2 regions of the Tuberibacillus sp. Marseille-P3662 genome follow, and region 2 is predicted to be linked to the other one. Evidence: predicted binding sites of a transcription regulator. Region 2 holds the regulator's gene; the other holds the start of a gene.
What was found. The regulator LexA, encoded in region 2, represses DNA repair genes until DNA is damaged. The targets are predictions, from matches to a motif close to CGAACATATGTTCG.
Positions count from the first base shown of each region.

Region 1 (5,476 bases), 410 kb from region 2:
CACCGTTTTAATGATTGCCAAAGGTAGGTCATCACTGTTTAAAATAATGCTATAATCCTCCGTTGTTGGTAACGGTTCATTGCCCAACTCATAGAAAACATAGGCCGAACACGTAGCTGTTTTTACAACCATCTATCACTAATTGAGCTAACTTGTCCGGATCAGCCCCGAATTGCCATGCACTCACTGACTGAGGCTTTTTGTGCCCTTTCCAATATTCATTCCAATAGATTTGTGCTGCTTGATTCATAGTTTGTTCCTCCACACTCCGTCTTCTCTATCTATTTACACATTATAAATTGTGTATGGCTTAGTTTAAAGACATTTCAGATAAATGGAGTGCCACTAACCTATAGGTATGGCACTCCGTACCTAACCTCACTTTCATCCATGTCTAAAAATGATACGCTCTCACGTTCAGGGAGATCATAAATATACTCAAAGTGAATCTTTACCTCAAATGACTCATTTACTCCGCATTCTTGATTTGATTAAGTGTTTCTTTATCAAGTTTTGTCGCCCTAGCTATGGTCTCTATTGCTAGACCTTCTTCTAGCAATGCTCTTGCTATCGCTTTCTGTTCTTCAGACTTTCCTTTTTCCATTCCTTTTTCCATTCCTTTTTCCATTCCTCTTTCCATTCCTCTTTCCATTCCTCTTTCCATTCCTCTTTCCATTCCTCTTTCCTTCATTTTTTCAACTAGTCCCTTGATGGTTGGTGGCAATTCCCCATCCATGAACTGTGTCATTCGATCACCTCCTCGGGAAACTGGCTCCATTTCATGTTCAAGTTGCTTCGTTAAGCTGGATGGCACTTTGATCAAAAAATCAATAAAATACAAAAGATCGGATATATCCTCTTTTGGAATCCCTGGATTGTCGCTTAACAAAAGACGGAATAACTGTCGTTTGAACTGATAGCGTTGATTAACATTGTCCTTACTTTTAGCAACGTACATACCAGCTAGAGCAGCCAAGGCAAAAGGATTGTCTGATTTCAGAAGTTCTGCTTCATTCATATCCAAGAGTTTAAATGTATTATAGTTATAAGAAAGATGTGTCCCGTAAAACTTGTAAGTAAAGGCTGTCGGTTTAAAAGATGGGTATTCATCAGTTAACAAAGCAATTGCAACGATTTTCTCTTGATGTTTGTCAAAAATCCGGTAGAAGTACTGAAACATGCGTTCAGAAAAATCCCGATCCTTTGAGCCTTGGATTTCAACATGCACAAGGATCCACTGCGCTTGGCCGTTTTTTAATTGCACTTTTAGCAATTTGTCTGAGACGCGCTTCCCTTTCTTTTCCGGAAACAGCCGGTGAAATTCTTGTTCCAGCGAATCCGGCGATTTTTGCCAATTAATTTGTTCATAAAGCTCAGGCATCAAAAACAAAAGAAAATCATCAAACTTATTGGTAACAAGGTCTTTCCAAAGACGGTCATAATCGGTATAAGCGGGCGCTTCTTCGTGAATTAAAACCATAGATGAATTTGACATTAGTTTACCACATCCTTTTGGATTCATGACAATTAATGTCTAAGAGGTTATTCGTAGAGGTTTGCATTTATTATAATATAAACTCGATACAGAAACAAGTGTTCGTATTATTTTTTACACTTCTTATTATTGGCCTGAAATAATGGGCTAAGTCACTAATATTACCATTATTTACTGTAGCACAATAGTCCATCCGTCGTTTCAGCTTCATAAATTTTTTTCAAGAATGATTTTTGGTTCCCGTTTTTCGTCTGTGTATGTCCTAATGACATTGAAACCTTGTTTGATATTCAAAATGAGCATGTTTCGCCATTTATTTTTTGTTTTCGTTTGGACAATTTTATAACCCTTCTCTTTTAAATCGTTATGTTGTGTCTTCATTAACTCGGATGCTATCCCTTGATTTCTATAACCGCCATCAACGCCGCCTAGCCAGCTATAAAACTTGTCAGAATCAAGTTCATAACCTATTTTATATCCTACTACTTTTCCTTGTTCCAACCCCATTGTAATAAGTAATTTTGGCTTGCTTTCCATTCGGGTAATGAGGGTATCAGAATCTTTGAAAATACTTTCATGCAAGCATAAAATACCGTTCAGCAGTTCATGATTAGGTAGCTGATTAACATTTTTATATTCCAAACTAACCGTCCCCCCCCATTCATATTTAATCCTGTAAACGTTTGTTCAAAATCTCTAATGACCACCACTCAAGCCATAATCCTCATTTGATCCAGTTTGACTCAAACAAAGATTGACAGGTAGTTACCGGCATTTCGTTGCCCCTCCTTGACAGCTTTTCTAAACGACACGACATCCATTAAAGAAAAATGCTTTTCTTTAATGGTACTTCATAGCAGTCAACTTTTGAATAATTTTCATTTTGGTTCACATAACGACGTCACATGTACGATACATGCAACAATTACCATTGAATAAAGAACACACATTCGCATATAATATTGTTAGAACTTTTGTTCCCATTCCTTATACCTAGTTCTGAAGGGTGATTTCTTTCCATGACAAACAAAGTCATTTTTCTTGTTGATATGCAGTCGTTTTATGCTTCGGTGGAAAAAGCAGATAACCCGAATCTGCAAGATAAACCGGTTATTGTATCGGGTGACCCCGAGCGGCGAAGCGGTGTTGTTTTAGCTGCATGCCCGCTTGCCAAACAATATGGCGTAAAAAATGCTTGGCGGTTATGGGAAGCGCAGCAGAAATGTCCGCAGGCGGTGATCATCAGGCCCCGCATGGAACGGTATATTGATGTTTCGATTCGAATTACGAAGATACTCGAACGATTCACGGATTTGGTGGAAATCTTTTCGGTGGATGAGCAATTTTTAGATGTGACGGGTAGCCAACAGTTATTTGGTAACCCTTGGGAAATAGCACAGAAGATTAAAGACGCTATTGAGAAAGATACCAACGGCATCAAAGCGAGAGTTGGTATTGGACCCAACAAAGTGATGGCCAAAATCGCCTGTGATGCGTTTGCTAAGAAATCAAAAGAAGGGATTTTTGAATTAAATCATGCCAATATGCAGCAAACAATGTGGCCATTACCGATCGGGGATATGTTCGGTGTTGGTAGTCGGATGGCCCACCATTTCGAGCACATGGGCATTCGTACCATTGGCCAACTCGCCCAATTTCCCGTACATATTCTGAAGAAACGCTGGGGCATCAATGGTGAACGGCTCTGGTTAACATCCAATGGGATCGATCACTCCCCTGTCACCGTCAAAACCCATGATGGGCAAAAAGCCGTCGGCCATCATATGACGTTGCCTCGGGATTACGAGAAGTTGAAAGATATCAAGGTTGTTTTACTGGAATTGAGCGAGGAAGTCGCGCGTCGTGCGCGATCAAAGCATTACCGGGGACATACGATTTCCGTCGGCGTCCGTGGGGCTAACTTTGATGAGCCAACCGGCTTTCACCGGCAATCAAAATTATTTGCCCCTACGAATTTTGGGATGGATATCTTCCAGGCAGCGTTTGAACTTTTTTGTCAACACTGGGATCGTTTGCCCGTTCGTAGTGTCGGTGTTGCGCTATCGCAGCTCGAACCGGACAATGTGTATCAACTCAATTTGTTTGACAGATCGATCAAAAAGGATAATCTTAATCAAGCCATGGATGCTATTTATGCTAAATATGGACCGGCGGCGCTTGTCCATGCCTCCTCTCTGACTAAGGCTGGGCAGGCATTTAGCCGGGCAGAAAAGATTGGCGGCCATTATAAATAAGAAAGAAGGTGAACACATGAACCCAAATAAACTAACACCTGGACATAATCTGATGTGGGAGTCAAGCCGGATGATGCTGCCAGAACATAAACAGAAAATCCAACAACATCAAAAAGATCTGGAAAGACACGGAAAACCTATACTCGATGAGCAACAAACAGCGCTTATCGGACAGAAAATGACCGCCGCTATGACAGAAGGCCACCCCATACAATTACACGTTTTTCACCCTTATGATGACCTGTTGGTGACAGGAACGATCCAGAAATGGGATGCCGAACGAGGCCAAATAAAGATAGCCAATAATAACGGAGAGACGTGGATCGAGTTCAGTGATATTCTGGATGTTGGCGAATCATAAAATCCCATTTGATTGACCATCCTAATGCTGAGGTGAACAGAATGGGATTGATGAAAGCCATTTCCAATCGGAATGCCCGAAAGTATGAAAAACACCGATCAAACATGGAGTTGTTAGGCAAATGCCCCGACTGCCACGGCACAGGATTTCATATGCCTTCACATATTTTTGATGATATGTCACCGGATGATTGCCCGCATTGCGACGGAAGCGGCCAGTATACTAACTGGGCTGAAAATAATCAATACCGCTAACCAACAAGTTTAATCATTGGCTGGCTCTATCAAATCCGTATCGAACGGTATATACCCTAATTGCCGGCCCATTGATACCATTTGCCCTTTGTGATGAAATTCATGGGTGGTTGTATGTGTGAAGAGCCACAATGTTGTCAGTGATTCCTCTTCATCTTGCCAAGGAACAGGCCCGGTCAGGGAAAGATCCCATTGCCCTTGGAACGTCTTTAGAAATTCATCAACAAGCAGATCCACCTCTTTAAAAACATGACGTATGTCTTCTACATTGATAACTGACTCAGAATGTACCGGGGTCACTCCCTTTTTCAAAGCAAATCCCCTAATGCTCCTTCAATTGGCTTGTTCACTCACAATGCTCTTTCGCTCATTCGAGACATAAACAAGATCAGTTGCTTAAGTTCGTATCCGTAAATTTCACTTCAACTGGAGCAATTAACACTTTCCCCGCTTGACGATAGTGATTAGTGAAATAGGTTCCCCTGTACCCATTATTTTTAAAATATTTAAATAACTATCTTGTCATAAGAAGAATGATTAGATATACTTAGGATTAATGACCTATTATTCATAATTGTTTACTAAGTCCAAATATATAAGGAGACAGTCAAATTGCAACACCTCACCTACCGTTTATCGTTAAAATTTATTCTAGCAGGGTTCGGACTATTCCTAATTGGCTCGGTACCCGCTTTGTTTGATGGTATTCATCTGAATATTCCGTCATATCTTAGCAGTCTGAGCAACGTTGTTGCCAATATGGCCCAGCCATGGTCGCTCACATATATTGATAACGGGGTTGGACGAGCATTGCTACCAAGATTGCTTGAACCTTGGCAGAACACAATGACGTTGTTCTTTGTCAGTTTCACTTGTGCTTTCTTATTGGCGTTAGCCGCCGCATGCGTGACAGCTATGTTGCCGGAAAAGCTTGTCAAGCCGGTTAAATTTATTGTATTTATGTTGGAATCGCTACCAGACGTCTTGATCATGGCTTTATTCATTTTTGGAACGATATGGGTATATCAAACAACGGGGTTCGACCTTTTTAATGTTGCTTCCTATGGAGAGGATGAAGCGTTTGCTTTACCAATGATGGCGCTGACAGTTA
Region 1 covers NZ_FXBS01000006.1:674,266-679,741, reverse strand. The annotation lists partial or broken gene B9Y89_RS11945 (ASCH domain-containing protein) at 1-250, opposite strand, end outside; gene B9Y89_RS11940 (Rpn family recombination-promoting nuclease/putative transposase) at 470-1,495, opposite strand; gene B9Y89_RS11935 (GNAT family N-acetyltransferase) at 1,703-2,137, opposite strand; gene B9Y89_RS11930 (DNA polymerase IV) at 2,515-3,750, shown strand; gene B9Y89_RS11925 (YolD-like family protein) at 3,767-4,111, shown strand; gene B9Y89_RS11920 (hypothetical protein) at 4,153-4,365, shown strand; gene B9Y89_RS11915 (DinB family protein) at 4,375-4,677, opposite strand; gene B9Y89_RS11910 (ABC transporter permease subunit) at 4,978-5,476, shown strand, end outside.
Region 1: a site for LexA is predicted at 2,435-2,448, ahead of B9Y89_RS11930 (DNA polymerase IV). Genes of this name have one in related genera too.

Region 2 (5,476 bases):
TGAATGTTCGTCTCAATTTCATGTACGGGGATTTTCTTTGTTATGTATGCCACTTGCTTATGTAGTTGTTCCCTATTAAAAGGGTCATGTGTATGGAAGGTTTCAACAAAAAGTTGAAATAATTTGGCCTCTTTACCAAAAAAACTGCGCGCGACTTCATTTTCAATTAAATAAATATAATAGTGCCTCATTGTCATCCTCCTTTTAGAGGTTTGTCCTATCATTATAGTGGATACTTCTTAAGGACATTGTCTAAACAAGGCGACAACAAGGCACTGATTTTGTCAAAGTTTGTCGGTTAGTAAAGAGAATCTAGTTAAAACAATTGTTTCATCTTGGAGACAACGTGATCAACGTTAAATCCATATTCAGACATCACTTTATCACCTTTTGCCGATGCACCAAAGCGGTCGATGGTTACCGTATCACCCTCGATGCCGACAAATTTATGCCAACCGAACGATGCCCCGGTTTCAACAGCTAAACGCTTCGTTAGTGACGTTGGTAAAATGCTGTCCTTGTAAGCTTTCGACTGAGCATCAAATCGATCAACAGAAGGCATGCTGACAACGTTAACGTGTATATTGTCCTGCGCTAATTGCTCTTGCGCTTCAACCGCTAAGCTCACTTCTGAACCAGTTGCTATAATGATACCTTGTGGTTCATCATTTGCTTCAGAGATCACATAAGCCCCTTTGGCAACACCATCCGCAGCATTCTTTGCTGATCCATCAAGTACAGGAACACCTTGGCGTGTTAAGACAAGCGCTGTTGGTTGATCCTCATTTTCAAGGGCTAACTTCCAAGCTTCCCGTGTCTCAATAGCGTCAGCAGGACGAATGACCGAAAGATTTGGCATAGCTCGTAATGATGCTAACTGCTCGACAGGCTCATGTGTTGGACCGTCTTCTCCAACCGCAATGCTATCGTGCGTAAAAACATATGTGACTGGCAAATGCATAATGGCTGATAGGCGTAATGCTGGACGCAAATAGTCAGAGAAAACAAAGAATGTTGAACCAAAGGGCTTGACGCCTCCATGGAGTCCCATGCCATTAACAGCAGCAGCCATCGCAAATTCGCGTACGCCGAACCAGACGTTTCTCCCTTGATAGGTACCTGGTAGGAAATCGTCGCTCTCTTTCATTAATGTTTTCGTTGATGAGGCAAGATCAGCGGCACCACCAAAAATTTGCGGTACGGATTTGGACAGCGCATTAATCACTTCACTGGAGGCTGCACGGGTTGCCAGCTTATCGCCAACTTCGAATGCTGGTAGGGATTCAGAATAGCCTTCAGGCAACGTGCCATTAATGGCCATCTCCAATTCTTTTGCGAGTTCCGGATATTCTTCTTTGTAGGCAGCAAACTGGCGATTCCAATCTTGTTCGAGTTGCTCACCTTTTTCAGCAATACGAGCAAAGTGTTGCTGAACATCTTCAGGAACTGTAAATGCATCATCGTAATCCCATTCATAACTTTTCTTCGCTTCAGTGACTTCTTCAGCACCAAGTGGAGCTCCATGAGCGTCTTTTGTGCCAGACTTATTCGGGCTGCCGAAACCAATGGTCGTCTTCACTTCAATAAATGTCGGTTTGTCAGTCGTTTCAGTTGCTTGACGCAAGGCTTCATTAATTTCATTAAGATTATTGCCATCCTCAACGTGAAGAACCTGCCATCCATAAGCTTCAAACCGTTTTTTAACATTCTCAGAGAATGCCATATGTAGGTCGCCATCCAGAGAAATATCATTTGAGTCATATAAAACGACAAGTCGACCGAGTTTAAGATGGCCAGCAAGTGAAGCTGCTTCAGCAGAAACGCCTTCCATTAAGTCGCCATCACCGCAAATAGCATATGTATGATGTTTAACCATTTCATATTGGTCACGATTGTATTTGTCAGCCAAATGCTGTTCGGCCATTGCCATACCGACAGCCATCGCTACGCCTTGACCAAGTGGTCCTGTTGTAGCTTCAACTCCTGGTGTATCCCCAACTTCTGGGTGTCCCGGGGTCTTGCTTCCCCATTGTCTAAATGATTTTAAATCATCGATGGATACATCATATCCATTTAAGTGCAGAAGACTATATAGCAACATAGAGCCATGACCTGCAGACAAAACAAAGCGATCTCGATTAAACCAATCGGGGTTCTTCGGATTGTGCTTCATGAAACTTGACCAGAGTGTATAAGCCATGGGCGCTGCACCCATAGGTAGACCTGGGTGTCCGCTATTAGCCGTTTCAACAGCATCAATAGATAGCGTCCGAATTGTATTAATAGCTTTTTGTTCAATTGATTGCATCTTAAACCAAACCATCCCTTCATATTTACTGCTTACATATCATATAGTTTAACACAAAACCATCACGTTCATCACTTATAAACTTTTGCAAAATCTAATCATAACTCTTATATTACAGTAAACATTGAAAGCCCAATTTTATATGAAATTGGGCTTTGAGCTGTATAACTTTAATGAAAGTCTTTAGATTGGCGTTGACTCTGTTTAAGTTTTTCCGGAGTGACATCTTGTCCTTCAGGATCGACAACCTTAAGACCATGCAATTGCTGCTTGAAGTTTTTTCTAAACGTCTTTAAATACTCTTCTCTCAATTTTTGCTGTTCCTGACTTTCTTCCTGTGTAAGCCCTTCTGCTTTTTTCTTGCGACCGAGCTCAGAAATGCGATTTAATTTATCTTCAGAAAGCATCTGCAAATCTCCCTCTACAATCATTTTACTATGTTGAACGAACAGGACGTGCTAGCATCGGGGTTGCAAAAGACCGCCCGAGCTTTTAGCCGATGGTCCTTTTCTTCTCTGCTGAAATCGTGATATAGGTACTTAACGGAGCGAGAAAGAGCTCCATTAATGCAAAATACTCTTCTTAGCTTAACGCATAAGGAAACGATCGTTCAAGCAAGCAGAATTACTTTTCTATTGGAATAACAAGTGTTTCACCAATATCGAGTTGGTAAGCATTAATATGATTAACTCTTTCCACCCAATTAACGAACTTTTTAATCGGCATATGATGTTGATCCTGAAAGTCTTCACCGATCTCCCATAGTGTATCCCCTGCTTCGACTTCAATAGTTTTAAATTGTCCCGCTTGAGCAGGATGCAATTGATCTGCAACTTCAAAAATTGAAAGAATGACTAAAATACCAAATATGAAATAAAGACAATAGGTTTTTGTGACTCGCTTAATCACTGTCATAATCATCAACCCCCTAAACGAATACATGTTCTTATGTAATTTAAGTTTAATGGGAACAATCGTTTGTGTCAAGATTTTTCGAACGAATGTTTGTATGGTGTGGAATTTCATGCTATACTATTATTAAGATGAAATTTGTTCCAAGGGGTTGACCAATTGTGAAACTATCAAACCGGCAACAAGCAATCTTAGATTTTATACGACAAGAAGTCCGCTCTAAAGGATATCCGCCTTCTGTTCGGGAAATTGGTGATGCCGTCGGATTGGCTTCAAGCTCAACGGTACACGGACATTTGTCGAGACTTGAGAAAAATGGTCACATCAGACGTGATCCAACCAAACCGAGAGCGATTGAACTGTTGGAGGAAGATGTGAATCAATCAACGGCACCTGCCCAGACAAGTATCGATGTACCCATTATCGGCAAAGTCACGGCAGGACAACCAATTACTGCCATTGAGAATGTCGAAGAGTATTTTCCCGTCCCAACCAGTATGGTTGGAGATGATGAAGCCTTTATTCTAAATGTTTCCGGGGAGAGTATGATTGACACCGGCATTCTTGACGGTGATAAGGTCATTGTGAGACAGCAAAGAATTGCTGATAACGGAGACATTATCGTTGCCATGACGGAAGAAGATGAAGCTACGGTTAAACGATTCTACAAAGAAGATGGGCATATTCGTCTACAACCGGAGAACCCAAATATGGAACCGATCATTTTAAATGATTGTGTGATTTTAGGCAAAGTCATTGGTGTTTTTCGAAATATACATTAAAAAGGGTGTCACTAAAGCATTCCGGAATGCTTTAGTGACACCCTCTTTTTGAATTGTGATTAAAAGTATTTATGGTATATGCATTTTATCGTTGTACATCCTAAGGAGAGCATAAATAGAACGGAGGAATGTCATTGGATTACAACGAGTATTGGAACCAGATATATGAGAAAAGTGACCAACTCAATTCACTAATTTCTTCTTACTGGAATCACTATTCCAATATGGAAACTTGGCAGTTTTGGTTTATTGTTTCCTTGTTGGTGGTTCCTTTAATCTTACTTTATTTCAAAGTGGACCGAGAAAGAATTTTCGAGTTATTTTTCTTCGGATATACAGTAAATATGTTGTGGACATTTACAGATATTGCACTAGAAGGTAGCCGTTACTTGGTTCATCTATACTTTTTTTTACCTATGTTACCGTATGCATTAAATTTGACTGCATCGTTAATTCCGGTGGGGTTTATACTTCTATATCAATATTGTACCAATAACAAAAAGAATTTTTATTTATTTACATTATTATTAAGTGCCATATTTTCGTTTGTTTTCGCACCTATTGAAAAATATTTAGGATTCATAGAACTTAGAAAAGGATTTAATCTCATTTATCTATTTCTTATAGACGTGGGGATTGCATTTATTTCTTACTGGTTTACAAAGATAATTTTAAAAATAAAAGGTGGTCACTTTTAGTGCCTGATGGAAGCGTAATTGAGCAAACACAGTTTTTCAGTATTAGCATCTAGCTTTGCCTGAACTGTAGCCCATTCAAGACCTTTATGGCCGTTTATGTTTTTCTCAAAACGGGCTTTTAATGCTCTGAGTAATTCTTCACGTTGTTCTAGTGACAACTCCTTTTTATTGCTGATTTTATTTCTCACTATCGTTTAATTCCCCTTACAGACTCGGCATAAGTGCTTGTCCATCCAAGATAAGTTTATCATAAATATTGTGGATCTCTCCCCCTCTGTATTACAAGTAAGAAAGATTGAAAACGAAGGGGTAAAGGAAAACTCATGCGTTACATTACTATTAATGCACATAAATTCTTGCCCCTTTAAGGAAAAGGTTGCAAGCATTTGTTCCTGCTTCCCCGGCTTCGTTTGTTCCGTAGCGCGAGATACTCGTAATATCCGAATCGTCAATAAGTGATGTGTAATAATTCATCGCCTCTTCTGCCTTTTTTCCCCCTAAAAAAAACAAAAACCCCTCGACGCCTGAGCGCCAAGGGATTCAAAGATTAATAGGTAGCCATATATTGATCGCGTTCCCACGGGTGTACTTGCGTGCGGAACAGAGTTTGTACCGAATAAATATAATCAAACTCTATTAAAATACTGATATAAAAGGAAATTGAAAAATAAATTTTTCACATCATTTCATACTCTATCGAATATTCTTGGGTATTTCTTGGGTGAAATCTTGGGTGATTTGGGTGTTTCGGGTGAATGCAATATTGCGGAAGATAA
Region 2 covers NZ_FXBS01000006.1:1,082,076-1,087,551, forward strand. The annotation lists gene sirA (sporulation inhibitor of replication protein SirA) at 1-191, opposite strand, end outside; gene tkt (transketolase) at 317-2,308, opposite strand; gene B9Y89_RS14045 (DUF896 domain-containing protein) at 2,479-2,715, opposite strand; gene yneA (cell division suppressor protein YneA) at 2,933-3,223, opposite strand; gene lexA (transcriptional repressor LexA) at 3,379-4,002, shown strand; gene B9Y89_RS14060 (hypothetical protein) at 4,137-4,700, shown strand; partial or broken gene B9Y89_RS14065 (DUF4256 domain-containing protein) at 4,718-4,888, opposite strand; partial or broken gene B9Y89_RS14070 (VOC family protein) at 4,895-5,174, opposite strand.